2 regions of the Comamonas sp. w2-DMI genome follow, and region 2 is predicted to be linked to the other one. Evidence: riboswitches for the same ligand, from Rfam matches in the RefSeq annotation. Region 2 holds a riboswitch; the other holds the start of a gene.

Region 1 (7,449 bases), on a different contig from region 2:
CGCTGTGCAGTTCGAAATAGACCTTTCGGCCCTGCCACTGGCGCGGCACCTGGCGTCGCAGCGCATCGATCCGGTCGCGGGTCTGCTGCCACAGCCTGGTGCCCCGGCCCGGCCGGCCCAGCAGCATGGCCAGGGTCTCCAGTTCCTGCGCCATGTCGTCATAGGTCTGGGCATTGAGCGTCAGCACCGGGATGCCCAGGCTTTCCAGCCGTTCGTCCACCTTGTGGTTGGGGCGTGCCAGCACCACGTCGGGGCGCAGCGCCACGATGCGCTCGATATCGGGGTCTCTCAAGCTGCCCACCTTGGGGATGGCGGCGGCCTGCTGCGGCCAGGTCGAATACCGGTCCACGCCCACCAGCGCATCGCAGCCGCCCAGCGCGCAGATGGCTTCGGTAAAAGACGGCTGCAGGGAAACGATGCGGCGTGCCGGCCCTGCCAGGGCGATGGCTTTCTGGCGGGCATCGACCAGCTCAATGGCCCCCTGCGCGGCGGCTTGAACGGGCTGCGCCAGCAGGGAAATGGCCGAGGTCAGTGCCAAGGCCTTGAGGTAGTCGCTCATGTCGCAGCCGCAAGCTCAGGAGAGAAGGGCCGGATTCTATGTCAGCAAGTCGGGACGGCAGCCGCCGGGCGGCCTGGCTTGCTGCCCTATACTGTGCGGCGCATTGCAGAACGCCGGCGGCTTTGTCCAGGACGGGCCGCTGTTTCGGCATGCATGCAACAGGTGCCCGGGCGATGCCCGGGTTCAACGGGAACAGGGTGCAAAGCCCTGGCTGCCCCCGCAACGGTAAGCAGAGAAAGCCGCTTCAGGGCGCCTTGCAACGCAAGGGCCGGCCACTGATGTCCCACGTGGCCCGGCGGGCGCGCGATGGCATCGGGAAGGCGAAGCGGCGGCTCCCAGCCATCTGCCAGCCCGGATACCGGCCTGTTGGGCGCCGCGTGGCATGTGCATAAGAGCATGCCCTGCGGCATTGCAACGACCGTCTGCGGGGCGCAGCGTGGCGGCAGCAGGCTTGGCGGCGGGACCCTGGCGGTGCCCGGTGCTGCAGCATGAGTCCGCCAGCCGCAGGCAGGCGGCCGACTCCATGGGCCATCTTGAATTGCTTCATCTTTCTGCCATACCCCTTGCCATGCCAAGGACCATGGTCCCTGCGGACGGCAGCGGCAGCCGTGTTGGATGCCCGGCGCGGGGATCCGGCTGCGCGGGGGGGGCGAATGCCATGACCTCCGGCGCGATGTCCGCATTCCGGCAGCAGCGCCGCCGGCTTGCCGGCTGGCTGGCGGCACTGCTGGCCTTGCTGCTGCTGTCGTTGGCGCTGTCCATCACGCTGGGGCCTGCGCATGTGGAACCTTGCAAGGCATGGCAGATCGCGCTGCATGAGCTGGGCTGGCGGCTGGGGCTCGATCTCGCTGCAGGGGACTGGAGCCCGGCGCAGTACCAGATCGTCTGGCGCATACGCCTGCCGCGCGTGCTGCTGGCTGCACTGGCCGGGGCGGGGCTGGCGCTGGTCGGCGTGGCCATGCAGGCCATGGTGCGCAATCCGCTGGCCGATCCGTATCTGCTGGGCGTTTCCTCGGGCGCTTCGGTCGGCGCCGTCACGGTGCTGGCCTTTGGTGCCCTGGCCTTTGCGGGCGAGCTGGCCCTGCCGCTGGGTGCCTTCGGCGGCGCACTGGCAGCCTGTGTGGCCGTCTACCTGCTGGCCCACGCAAGCGGGCGGATTCTGGCTTCGCGGCTGATCCTGGGCGGCGTGGCCATCGCCTACTGCCTGGGCGGGCTGACCAGCCTCATCGTGCTCACTGCCGGCCAGCGCGAACTGGCCGGCTCCGTGCTGAACTGGACGCTGGGCAGCCTGGCCGGCGCCCGCTGGGATGCACTGGGCCTGCCTGCCGCTCTGCTGCTGGCCGGCATTGCCTTGCTGCTGGGCCAGGCGCGCGCGCTCAATGCATTGCTGGCCGGCGAGGAAAGCGCGGCCACGCTGGGCGTGGACACCACACGCACGCGGCGCCGGCTGTTCCTGCTGGTTTCGCTGGTGACCGGCACCTTGGTGGCGGTGTGCGGTCCCATAGGCTTTGTCGGCCTGATGGTGCCGCATGCGGCGCGCATGCTGGTGGGCTCCGAGCACCGCCGCGTGCTGCCCGTGGCGGCGCTGGTCGGAGCGATCTTCCTGGTCTGGGTGGATGTGCTGTCGCGCATCGCCTTTGCGCCGGCGGAGGTTCCAGTGGGCGTCATCACCTCGCTGCTGGGCGGCCCTTTCTTCGTCTGGATGCTGTGCCGCCAGGGCGGCGGTGAAAGGCGGCCCGCATGACCGTGGAACTGCACACGCAGCGGCTGTGCTGGCAGGCGGCCGCCGCGCATATCGTGCGCGATGTCAGCCTGCATGTGGCCCCGGGGGAGTTCGTGGGGCTGCTGGGACCCAACGGCAGCGGCAAATCTACATTGCTGCGCATGGTCTACCGGGTGCTGCGCCCCGTCAGCGGCCAGGTGAGCGTGGACGGCCGCGACGTGTGGCAGGCCGGTGCGCGCGACAATGCCCGGGCCATGGCGGTGCTGGCGCAGGAAAACGGCTGCGAATTCGAGATGCGCGTGCGCGACGTGGTGCTCATGGGCCGCATACCGCACCAGTCGCCGTTTGCGCGCGACAGCGAGCAGGACCTGCATCTCGTGGACCAGGCGCTGCGGCGCATGAACGCCCTGGCGCTGGCCGAACGCCTGTTCTCCACTCTGTCGGGCGGGGAAAAACAGCGTGTGCTCATGGCCCGTGCCCTGGCCCAGCAAGCCCCGCTGCTGGTGCTGGACGAGCCCACCAACCATCTGGACGTGCGCCACCAGTTCGAGCTGTTGAACCTGATCCGCGGCCTGGGCCTGACCACGCTGGCCGCATTGCATGAGCTGCCGCTGGCCGCGCACTACTGCGACCGGCTGTACCTGCTCAAGGAGGGTGCCCTGGTGGCCCGGGGCACGCCGGCGCAGGTGCTGACGCCTGACACCATTGCCGAGGTCTATGGCGTGCGCGCCCTGGTGCAGCCCAGTCCACGCACCGGCAAGCCTCTGATCGAGTTCCTGCCCGACGAACTGCTGTGAACACGTGCCGCAGGCGGGACGGGTCCCTCAGTTGACCTGCATCTGGGCCGTGCGTGCCGCATCGCCCAGCCGCCTGTATTCGGACTGCGTCAACGCCTCGAAATCCTGCGCCGTGGAGCCCTTGGGCGTGAAGCCGGCCTGCACCAGCTTGTCCTTGACGGCCGGATCGCTCAGTGCCCGGTTGATGGCCGCATTGAGCCTGGCGACGATGGCAGGGTCCACCTTGGCCGGTCCGTAGACGCCGAACCAAGGATCGACCGCATAGCCCTTGAGGCCGCTTTCCGCGATGGTCGGCACATTGGGCAGCGAGGGGCTGCGCTCGCTGCCGGCCACTGCCAGGGCCTTGAGCTTGCCTGCCTGGATATGCGGCAGCGAGGCCGGCAGATTGTCGAACATGGCGGGCAGATGGCCGCCCAGCATGTCGGTGATTCCCGGTACGCTGCCCTTGTAGGGAACATGCGTCATGTCCAGCCCTGCCATCTGGGCAAACATCACGCCGGCCAGATGCATGCTGGTGCCGGCACCGGCCGTACCGTACTGCTGGCCCGGATGGGCCTTGATGTAGGCGATGAACTCCTGCACGTTGCCGGCGGGGAAATTCCTGCCGACCTCCAGCACGATGGTCGAGTAGCCCAGCATGGAAATGGCAGTGAAGTCCTTGCGCGGATCGAAGGCCATCGATTGGTAGATATGCGGGTTGAGTGCATTGGTGGAGATGGCTCCGAAGCCTATGGTGTAGCCGTCGGGCCTGGCCTTGGCCACGGCATCCATGCCGATGTTGCCGCCGGCGCCGGGCCGGTTCTCGATCACCACGGGCTGGCCCAGCGTGCGGGCCATGTGCTCGCCCACGACACGGGCCACCAGATCGGTCGTGCCGCCGGCCAGGTAGGGGACGACGAAGGTGATGGGTTTTTGCGGAAAGCCCGTTTCGGCATAAGCGCTTGCCATGCCGGCGAACGCACCCAGCGCGGCAAGGGAAGCAAGAATCTGGCGGCGGTGCATGAAGTCTCCTTGTGGATTCTGTGGAAGCGAGGGAAATCGTTGCCCGAAGCGTTGCCTGAAGCAGGGCCGGGCAGTGGCATGGCGTTTCTGCCACGCCTGCGAGCCGAGCAAGTTAATCGCCAGGCGCGCAGGGCGGCAGGCGGCCAATACCTACGTAGTCTTGCCTAATGGGCGGCCCGGCGGCGGGGGGCTTCATCTCAGCGCGGCGAATTCCTCTCTGAGCGCCCGGGTGCTGCGCTGGTAGGCGCGTGGCGGCAGGCCGCACCAGCGCTTGAAGGCGCGGGCAAACACGCGCTCCGATTCGTAGCCGCAATCCTCGGCGACCTGCGCCAGCGGCAGGCCCGATTCGAGCTGCTGTGCGGCATGCGCCATGCGCTGCTGCAGCAGGTAGGCCATGGGCGATTCGCCCACCAGCGTCTTGAATTTCTCGGCAAACCGCGAGCGCGACATGGCGGCTTCCCGCGCCAGGGCCTGCAGGCTCCATTCATGGCGGGGGCGGCCATGAATGGCAGCCATGGCCCTGGCAATCTGCACATCGGCCAGGCCGCGCACCCAGCCCTGCCCGTGCTGCTGCGTGGCGAAATGGTTGCTGAGCACATGGACCAGGACCAGTTCGCCCATGCGGGCTGCCGCGAGACGCCAGCCCGCACGTCGCGCCAGCGAGTCTTCTATCAGCGCCTGCAGCATGCTGCCCAGCATGGCCGGCGGGGCGGCCTGCGCGGCGGGTATGTGCAGCAGCGGCGGCAGCAGATTCAGTATGGTGTGCCGGCCGTGGGCCGATATCCACAGCAGTACCGAGTCGATGCGGGTCGCAGGCCCGCTGCCGCCGTGCTCGAAGGTCAGCGGATTCTCATCCTTGGGACCTTGCGCAAAGCGTTCGATCATGCGGGCGAACGGAACCGGAGCCAGCGCCAGGTCGGATGCGATCACGTGCGGGCTGCCCAGCGGCAGCAGCACCAGATCGCCGGGCATGACCTGCAGCGGCGCCTGGCCCTGCACCTGCAGCCAGTAGGGCTGCCCCTGGGCAATCCGGACCATCGCCCCGGGCACGCCTTCGGACGCCAGAGCCCAGGGTGCACGCAATGAAAAGCTGGCCGTCACCGCTCGTTCGGCCCGGCAGATGGCCAGCACGTCGCTCAAATGGTCGCTGCTTTGCTTCATGGGGGATCCGGGACGATTTGTGCCATTTTATGGATGCTTTGCGCTTCACGTGGAGATCAGCTTTGCCGACACTGGCGGGCACCGGGCCGGACTGCCTGCGCAGCCGGCCAGAGCAATCCATACCCATATCAAGGAGCGAGCATGGCCAAGACACGATTGAAAATAGGCATTGTGGGAGGCGGCATCGGCGGCCTAGCTGCAGCCAATGCGCTGCACCGCAGCGGGCACGAGGTGACGGTGTTCGAGCAGAGCCGGCAATACCTGCGCGTGGGTGCGGACATCAACCTGACGCCCAATGCCGTACGCGCCCTGGATGGACTGGGCGGAGGCATCCCGGCCGCGGTACGGGCTTCGGCTGCCCGCCCCACGCACCGCATCAGCCGCACCTGGGACAGCGGGGAGGAAACTTCGCGCCTGACCATGGGCGATGAGGCCGAGCGCCAATATGGTGCACCCCAGCTCACTATCCACCGCGCCGATCTGCTGGCGGCGCTGGCCGATGCCTTTCCCTCCGGGCAGGTCAAGTTCGCCAGGCGTGTAACCCGGATTGCCCAAGCCGACACCGGTGTTTCCGTTGAATTTGCCGACGGCACGCGGGCCGACGGGCTGGACGCGCTGATCGGGGCGGACGGGATCCACTCGGTGGTGCGCACGGCCTTGTTCGGCGCGGAAAGCCCGCGCTTTACCGGCGTGGTGGCATTTCGCACCGTGGTGCCCACCGAGCGCGTGCGCGATGTTCCCGATATCGGTGCCTTCACCAAGTGGTGGGGGCCGACTGCGGACAGCCAGATCGTGACCTTTCCGCTCAACCAGGGCCGCGATACCTTCATCTTTGCAACCACGGCGCAGGAGTCCTGGCACGAGGAGTCCTGGACCACCGAAGGCAGCGTGGCCGAGTTGCGCGGCTTCTATGCGGGCTTCCATCCCCATGCACGGGCCTTGCTCGATGCATGCGACAGCGTGCTCAAGACGGCTTTGTACGAGCGCGATCCGCTGCCGCGCTGGTCGCAAGGCCGGGTATCGCTGCTGGGCGATGCCAGCCACCCCATGATGCCCTTCATGGCCCAGGGGGCCGGCATGGCGATCGAGGATGCGGTGGTGCTGGCCCGCAATCTCGATGCCGCGCCAGGTGCCGACGGCGTGCCGCAAGCCTTGCAGAACTACGAGGCCATGCGCAAGCAGCGCACCAGCCAGATCCAGGTCGGCTCGCGGGGCAACAACTGGCTGCGTGCCGGAGGCAATGCCGACTGGGTCTATGGCTATGACGCCTGGAAGGTGGCCTTGACGGCCGAATCCTGAGCCTGCTCTTTCTGAGCGGCTGCATAGGGCCGCCATTTTTGCCGGTAGTCCCTCCGGGGCTGAGGATCCTGCCCCGGCGGCCTCCACGCGGCTCTCTGCGTTCCAGCGTGGTGGGCACCATCCGTGCCGCTGCAGCCCTTGCGGCAGGGCTTGCAGCAAGCGAGGCAAAGACCTGGAGACAGTGGTCAAAGTAGCCAAGACAGGCTTGCCTGAGCAGTGATTCGGGAGCATGGTTTGCGGGAACGCCAATTGCCGCAGCCGCCATACCTGGCCACTCGTTCGACGGCATCGGACGTGGACGGACTGCTGCATGCAGCAGGAAGGAGCCGAGCATGGTGTTTCGCGACCGAAGACATGCCGGGCAGGAGCTCGCCCAGGCTTTGATGGCCTTTGTCGACCGGCAGGACCTGCTGGTTCTGGCGCTGCCGCGCGGCGGCGTGCCGGTGGCCCTCGAGGTTGCCCGTGCCTTGCATGCCCCGCTGGACGTGATCGTGGCGCGCAAGCTCGGCGTGCCGGGTCACGCGGAGTACGCCATGGGAGCGCTGGCCAGCGGCGGCATCCGGGTGCTCAACGCAGACCTAGTGCGCCAGCTGCGCATCCCGGATGCGGCGATCGAGGTGGTGGCACGCGCCGAGCAGCAGGAACTCGAACGGCGCGAGCGGCTTTACCGAGACCGGCAGCCGCCGCGGGTTGTTTGCGGCCGCACCGTGATCGTGGTCGACGACGGCCTGGCCACCGGCTCCGCCATGCTGGCAGCGGTCAAGGCGTTGCGCCTGAAGCGGGCCGCACGCATCGTGGTTGCGGTGCCGGTGGCCACGCGGCGGGCATGCGCGGCCTTGCGTGCCGACGCCGATACGGTCATCTGCGCCAACACGCCCGAGCCGTTTCGCGCCGTAGGCCAGTGGTAC
Region 2 (7,449 bases):
ACCGGCGAGCAGTGCGCGGCCATCTACAACATGCGGGGCAGCTATTTCCAGGGCTATCTGTGCGCGCCGGCGCTGCCGCCCGAGCAACTGCTGCAGCGCCTGAAGGCGCAGCATGAGCAGGGGGTGGGGGCCGTGGCCTACAGCCAGTCCCTGGAGTTGTCCATGGACGCGAATGCCGACGGCGCCGGAATGGCCGGGTCGCGTCAGTAGCGCAACAGCGCTCCGTGGCGCAGATGCATGAAAAAACCCGATGTGCGTTCGCACACCGGGTTGGAATGGGTGTCTGCAAGTATTCCACCGGACCGTCATCCTGAACCGGGGGTTCAGGGGGGCAAGGGCAGCCTGACGTTGGGTTCATCTGACGCGAGACGATCACGCTCACCAGGCAATGTACCAAGCCCGAGCTCAATGAGCATTGGTTCAAGGAAATATAAAGTCCGGCAGGCTTGCAGACGATGCCTATTTTAAAGCCTGTGCCGGCCGCTTCTCGGCTTTGCACCCATTTTTCCGCAGTGCTTTCAGTTTTTCACAAAACATGAACGGATAATCTGCCGGTTCGGGCAGGGCGTCTGCCTGGGCGCCCTGGCTGCTTGTCACTGCATCGCGCGAGGCCTACAGCAGCTTGGCGTCGCTTTCCAGTGCCTGGTCCAGGCGCAGCACCAGCTGCTCGGCCAGCGCCTGCTGGCGCTGTTGCTCGGCCAGGGCTTCGGGCGAGATCTCGGGCACCTGCGGTGCAGGCTGCTCTTCCTGGGCCATGGCCTGCATCTCCGCGTGGGCAGCCGCCATCTGGGCATGCTGGATGTCGCGGTCCAGCACATCGAAGGCCATGTTGAGCGCGGCCAGGACGGCGACGCGCTCGCGCGAGCGCACCTTGCCGCTGTCGCGGATGCGGGTCATGGCTTCATCCACGCGGCGCACGGCTTCCAGCACGCGCTCTTCTTGGCCATCGGGGCAGGTCAGCACATAGCTTTGCTGCAGGATCTGCACTTCAATCTGCTTCATGGGCGTTGGTGGCGGTGTCTGTGGCGATTGGGAGTGGGGAAGGTGACGGCGTCACTCCCCCTGGTTGGCGGGCAGGCGTTCGATCAGCGCATCCACGCGCGCGCGGGCCGCTTGCAGCCGCGAGCGCAGGGAATCGCGCTCCTGAGCCAGGGCGGCCACTTGTTCGGTGAGCAGCGCGTTGGTGCGCTGCAGTTCATCGTGGCGAACCAGCAAACGCTCTACGCGCTCCGCAATGAGATCGAGGGAGGACTGGTGGGTCATAGACTCTGCCATTGTAGGTCTTGCTGTCGGTAAGTATCCGATCAATTGATGCAGGAGTGGCGCACCTGTGCGAGGTGCAAGAGCACGGCACTTGGTTATTCGTGCGTGCTCTCCCAAAATCGTAGCGCGCTGCGCAAGTTCCATCTGGATAAAGGGCATTTTTAACGTAAATATTCGTCACACCGTTGACGGGCAGGGCGCTCCCGCCTCGCTACAATGCGCGGCTGTTGGTGCTCGGGGCTGCTTTTCTGCGGCTCCAGTTCAACGGGAAGCAGGGAGGTGATGGCCGCGGTACGCGGCCCGCCGTGCCTGCGCTGCCCCCGCAACGGTCAGCGAATGGATGGCAAAGCCGGCTCTACCGGCCGGCCCGTCCCCTTTTCCATCACGGCCACTGGCGCATGGCGCTGGGAAGGCCTGCAAAAGGACGATTCGCCCAGCCCGGATACCGGCCAACACCGTGGATGCATCCAGCCGCCCCGGCCATGCATCTGTTTTCCCTATTTGCCAGCGGGGAAGCTGGCACGGGTATTCCCATTTGTTGCTTTCAATGAGTCTGCAATCCTTGCCCGAGTGCGCGACCGCTGCACAGGCGGCCCCGGCTGCGCGCGCCCCTGCTGCTTTTTTCTTCCGTCCCTCCCTGCTGGCCGCTGCGGCGGCCTGCCTGGCTGCACCCGCGGTCTTGGCCCAGGGTGCCCAGGTGGTGGCGCTGACCGATACGGCTTCCATGGCCGAGACGGTGGTGACGGCCAACCGCATCGAGCAGCCCCTGTCCGATCTGGTGGCCGATATGTCCATCGTGGACCGCGAGACCATGGAAACCAGCGGCGCGGCCGGCGTGGCCGATGTGCTCTCGCGCCTGCCGGGCGTGCAGATGGTGCGCAACGGCGGCCCCGGCGCCTCCACCAGCCTCTATCTGCGCGGCGCGGACAACCGCTTCACGGCCGTCTATGTCGACGGCGTGCGCGTCGACTCCCAGTCCACGGGCGGCGCTTCGTGGCAGGCCATTCCGCTCGAAGCCATCGACCGCATCGAGGTGCTGCGCGGCCCCGCGGCGGCGGTGTACGGCTCGGATGCCATCGGCGGCGTGGTGCAGATCTTCACCAGGAAAGGCGAGGGCAAGCCCAGGCCCTATATCGGCATGGGCTGGGGCAGCCGCGGCACGGTCACGGCACAGACCGGCATCAGCGGTGGCCAGAACGGCTGGGACTACAGCCTGGGGGCATCGCACGCCGGCAGCAACGGCTTCAACGCACGCACCATCGCCACGGCCAACCCGGATGCGGACGGCTATCGCAACAACGCCTTCAACGCCCGCATCGGCTACCAGATCGCGCAGGGCCAGCGGATCGAGGCCACGGCGCTGGAGAGCTACATGAATTCCGGCTATGACGTCAGCAAGGCCGACGACCGCAGCATCAGCAAGATGCAGGCCCTGGGCCTGAACTGGCAGGCCCAGTGGAGCGATATCTACAGCACCCGGCTGCAATACACGCAATCGCGCGACTACTACGAGACCCGGCCCTCTCCTTACAAGACCGACACGCGCCTGCACAACTACCTGTTCCAGAACACCTGGAAGCTGGGTGCCCAGACGCTGACGGCCGCATTGGAGCGCCGCGAGGACAAGCTGGTCAATGGCGATATCGACCGCACGCGTTTCCAGAACGCGCTGTCGCTGGGCTATGGCCTGCATGTCGGCAAGCACACGCTGCAGCTCAACGCCCGCCATGACCGCGACAGCGAGTTCGGCGGCCACACCACGGGCAGCGCGGCCTACGGCTACGAGTTCCTGCCCCACTGGCGTGCCACGGCGTCCGCCGGCACGGCCTTCCGCGCACCCACGCTGTACCAGCGCTTCAGCATGTATGGCGACTCCGCGCTGCAACCCGAAAAAGGCCGCAACGTGGAGCTGGGCCTGAAGTGGGGCAAGGGCAGCGACAGCTTCTCGGCCACGGTCTACCGCAACAATGTGACCAACCTCATCAACTGGGCGGGCGGTACCGGCACCTGCGTAGGCAACGACGGCAGCCCCTTCGGCGGCTGCTATGCCAACGTGGGCAGGGCGCGCTACGAGGGCATCACGCTGGCCGGCACCACCAGGATGGGCCAGGTGAACCTGCAGGCCTCGGTCGATTTCCAGAATCCGCGCGATCTTGACACTGGCAAGCAACTGGCGCGCCGCGCCAAGCGCTATGCCAGCCTGTCCGCCGACACCATGGTGATGGGCTGGACGCTGGGCGCGCAGATGCAGGCCGCGGCCAGCCGTTTTGACGATGCGGCCAACAGGAACGTGCTGGGCGGCTACACCCTGTGGCATCTGACCGCGCAAAAGCAGCTGACCCGCGACTGGAGCCTGGTGGCGCGCATCAACAACCTCACCGACAAGCACTACGAGCTGGCGCGTACCTATGCCACGGAAGGGCGTAGCGGCTATGTCGGCGTGAAGTGGATGCCGGCCAACTAAGCGGTAGAGACCGGATGAGTGCTGCGCCCATGATGCAAACAACGCCTGCCGTGCGGCAATGCCCGGCGCTGCTGATCGCCTCCACGGCCTCGGGCCAGGGCAAGACCACGCTGACCGCGGCCCTGGCGCGGCTGCACAGCCGCCAGGGCCGCAAGGTGCGCGTGTTCAAGTGCGGGCCGGACTTTCTCGACCCCTACTGGCACGAGCTGGCCAGCGGCGCGCCCGTGCATTCGGTCGATCTGTGGATGACAGGCGAGGCCGATATCCATGCGCGGCTGCAGGCGGCGGCGCAGGAGGCCGACCTGATCCTGGTGGAGGGTGTGATGGGTCTGTTCGACGGCAGCCCCAGCGCGGCCGATCTGGCCCGCCTGCTGGGCCTGCCGGTGCTGGCCGTGGTCGATGCCTCGGCCATGGCGCGCACCTTCGGCGCCGTGGCCTACGGCCTGCAGCACTACCAGCCCGGCCTGCGCTGGGCCGGGCTGGTGGCCAACCGCGTGGCCAGCAGCCACCATGCCGATCTGCTGCGGCAAGGGCTGCGCGACCCTCAGGCCTGGCAGGGTGCTCTGGAGGGCATCACCCTGGAAGGCCCGCAGAAAAAGGCGGCCTTGCTGCCGGAGCGCCATCTGGGGCTGGTGGCCGCGCACGAACTGGGCGACGCCCTGCAGCGCCTGGACGCCGCAGCCGATGCCCTGGCCCGCACTCCGCTGGGCCAGCGGCCATGGAAGGCCGATGCGGGGCAGGCCAGCTGGCAGGACTGGGCGGTCGACCTTGCCTTGCCGTCGCAGGCTGCGGAGCAGCCGCCGGCCATCGCGCCCTGGCTGGCGGGCCGCACCATTGCGGTGGCGCGCGATGCGGCCTTTGCCTTTATCTACCCGGCCAACCTGGACTGCCTGCGCGCCATGGGCGCGCGCCTGGCATTTTTCTCGCCGCTGGCAGGCGACAGGCTTCCGTCCTGCGATGCGCTGTGGCTGCCGGGCGGCTACCCGGAGTTGCATGCTCCTGCATTGCAGGCCAACACCGGCTTGCGCGCGGATCTGGCCCAGCATATCGGTGCAGGCAGGCCGGTGTGGGCCGAGTGCGGCGGCATGCTGGCCCTGTGCGAATCCGTGACGGACACGGCGGGCCATACCCAGCGCCTGTGGGGCCTGCTGCCAGGGCAGGTGCATATGCAAAGCCGCCTTGCGGGCCTGGGCATGCAGCAGCTGGAGCTGCCCGGCGGGGTTCTGCGCGGGCATACTTTCCACTACAGCCGCCTGGAAACCGCAATGCAGCAGACAGGGCGCAGCAGCCGGCCCGGTGCCGCCGTGCAGGCCGACCGCGGCGAGGCCCTGTACCGGCACGGCAGCGTGCAAGCCAGCTATTTCCATGCCTGGTTTGCATCCTGCCCGCGTGCCGTTGCGCGCCTGCTGGGCGCAGCGGCCTGAGAATCCGTAGCCAACATGAATCAGCCGTCCTCATCATCAATCTCCATGCCGCGGACCGAACTCATCGTGGGCGGCCAGAAAAGCGGCAAGTCGCGCCGTGCCGAGCTGCTGGCCCGCGACTGGCTGGCCGGCGCTGCCGGCCGCGAAGCCGCCCTGGTGGCCACCGGCCAGGCCTGGGATGCGGAAATGCATGCGCGCATTGCCCGCCACCAGCGCGACCGGGCCGAGCGCGTGCCGGGCATGGCCACCATCGAGGAGCCGCGCGACCTGGCGGCCGTGCTGGCCGTGCACAGCGCGCCGCACCGCCTGCTGGTCGTCGACTGCCTGACGCTGTGGCTGACCAACTGGCTGATGCCGGCCATGAAGGAGCATGAGCAAAAAAAAGCCTCCAGTGCAGTCCTGGAAAGCGCAGGATGCTCTTTTTCTGAAAGCGCTTTCGCAGGCGCCGGGCCCGGTGATACTGGTCAGCAACGAGATCGGCCTGGGCGTGATTCCGCTGGGCGCCGACGTGCGTGCCTTTGTCGATGCGCTGGGCACGTTGAACCAGCAGGTGGCAGCGGCCTGCGACCGCGTGACTTTGATGGCTGCAGGCCTGCCTTTGCAACTGAAATGAAGAAATCCGTATACAGCCGCTGGTGGATGCGCGGTGCTGCGGCACTGGCCCTGTGTGGTCTGGCGGCTTCGGCTGCGGCCGTGCCGCTGGTGGCGCCCCAGGCCGTTACCGACGACCGGGGCCGGACCATCGAGCTGCCCCGCAACCCGCAGCGCATCGTGAGCCTGCTGCCTTCGCTGACCGAAAGCGTCTGCGCGCTGCAGATGTGCGACCGTCTCGTGGGCGTGGACCGCTATTCGAACTGGCCCGCATCGGTGCGCAAGCTGCCGGTGCTGGGCGGCGGCATAGATCCCAACATCGAGGCCGTGGTGGCCATGAAGCCCGACGTGGTGCTGCTGTCGCGCGCGGCCCGCGTGGCAGACCGCCTGGAGGCGCTGGGCCTCCAGGTCGTTGTGGTCGAGGTCAATTCGCAGCAGGGTGTGCACAAGGCTCTGGCGCGGCTGGCGCGCCTGCTGGGCGTGCCCGAGGCCGAGGCGGAAAAGGTCTGGCGCGAGATCAATGCCGGCGTGGATGCGGCTGCGCAGTCCGTGCCCGCGTCGGCGAAAAACGCCCGCGTCTATTTCGAGGTCAACCGCGGGCCGTATGCGGCCGGACCGCAGTCCTTCATCGGCGAGACGCTGGCCCGCCTGGGCGTGCGCAACGTGGTGCCGCCCGAGCTGGGGCCGTTTCCGCGCCTGAGCCCGGAATTCCTGCTGCGCGCCAACCCCGACGTGATCATGATGGGCAGCCGCAGCATGCAGGTGGCCTCGTCCTATCCGGGATGGGAACGGCTGGCGGCGGTGCAGCACCGGCGCGTCTGCGTGTTTGCGCAGGACGAGGCCGACATCATCGTGCGCCCCGGCCCGCGCATGGCCGAGGCGGCGCGATTGATGGCACGCTGCCTGGCGGACACACTGGGCTCCGCCAAGTGAATGCCCCGAGCGACATGGGCCCGGGCCTGCCCCGCAGCCGCTGGCTGGCACTGGTGCTGGCCGCAATGACCGCACTGCTGCTGGCCGTGGGCGCCAGCGTGGGCAGCACCGGCTGGGAGAGCGTGCTGCGCATGCGCGACGACCCGGTGGCCTGGCAGATCGTGACCGACATCCGCCTGCCGCGCTCGGCCGGCGCCTGGCTGGCCGGCGCGCTGCTGGGGCTGGCGGGCGCGGTGGCGCAGGGGCTGTTCCGCAACCCGCTGGCCGAGCCCTACCTGCTGGGCAGCGCGGCGGGCGCGGCGCTGGGCAGCGCCATCGGCCTCGTGGCCATGGGCACGGCGCTCACCGGCCTGGACATCTGGCACCGTCTGGGCATGACCGGCATGGCCTTCGCGGGCGCCGCCGGCGCCGTGCTGCTGACGGTGGCGCTGGCGCGCAATGTGCAGAGCACGCTGCGCCTGCTGCTGGCGGGCGTGATCGTCGGCGTGGTGCTGGGCGCCGTGCGCGACCTGATCGAGCTGCGCCACCCCGACATCCTGCAGGCCATGCAAAGCTTCGTGCTCGGCACCTCGGCCTTCGTGGGCTGGAGCGGCTGCGCGCTGATGCTGGCCGTGTGGCTGCTGTGCTCGCTGGGAGCCTGGGCCTTCTCGCGCGTGCTCGACGGGCTGACGCTGGGCGAGGCCACGGCGCACAGCCTGGGCCTGCCGCTGGCGCCCATGCGCTATGGCCTGGTGCTGGTGCTGGCGCTGGCCACGGGCACCTCGGTGGCGCAGA

What was found. A riboswitch is a leader RNA that binds a small molecule or an ion and turns the genes downstream of it on or off. The one in region 2 is predicted to bind cobalamin.
Region 1: another riboswitch for cobalamin. It lies ahead of V8Z74_RS21090 (FecCD family ABC transporter permease); the one in region 2 lies ahead of V8Z74_RS05580 (TonB-dependent receptor domain-containing protein).

The regions. Positions count from the first base shown of each region.
Region 1 covers NZ_JBANEL010000025.1:979-8,427, forward strand. The annotation lists gene V8Z74_RS21085 (ABC transporter substrate-binding protein) at 1-559, opposite strand, end outside; cobalamin riboswitch at 703-940, shown strand; gene V8Z74_RS21090 (FecCD family ABC transporter permease) at 1,218-2,303, shown strand; gene V8Z74_RS21095 (ABC transporter ATP-binding protein) at 2,300-3,079, shown strand; gene V8Z74_RS21100 (Bug family tripartite tricarboxylate transporter substrate binding protein) at 3,107-4,081, opposite strand; gene V8Z74_RS21105 (AraC family transcriptional regulator) at 4,274-5,242, opposite strand; gene V8Z74_RS21110 (FAD-dependent monooxygenase) at 5,384-6,541, shown strand; gene V8Z74_RS21115 (phosphoribosyltransferase) at 6,874-7,449, shown strand, end outside.
Region 2 covers NZ_JBANEL010000003.1:231,921-239,369, forward strand. The annotation lists gene V8Z74_RS05565 (sensor domain-containing protein) at 1-210, shown strand, start outside; gene V8Z74_RS05570 (cell division protein ZapA) at 613-1,002, opposite strand; gene V8Z74_RS05575 (hypothetical protein) at 1,054-1,263, opposite strand; cobalamin riboswitch at 1,475-1,731, shown strand; gene V8Z74_RS05580 (TonB-dependent receptor domain-containing protein) at 1,811-3,727, shown strand; gene V8Z74_RS05585 (cobyrinic acid a,c-diamide synthase CobB) at 3,757-5,151, shown strand; partial or broken gene V8Z74_RS05590 (bifunctional adenosylcobinamide kinase/adenosylcobinamide-phosphate guanylyltransferase) at 5,197-5,764, shown strand; gene V8Z74_RS05595 (ABC transporter substrate-binding protein) at 5,791-6,675, shown strand; gene V8Z74_RS05600 (FecCD family ABC transporter permease) at 6,720-7,449, shown strand, end outside.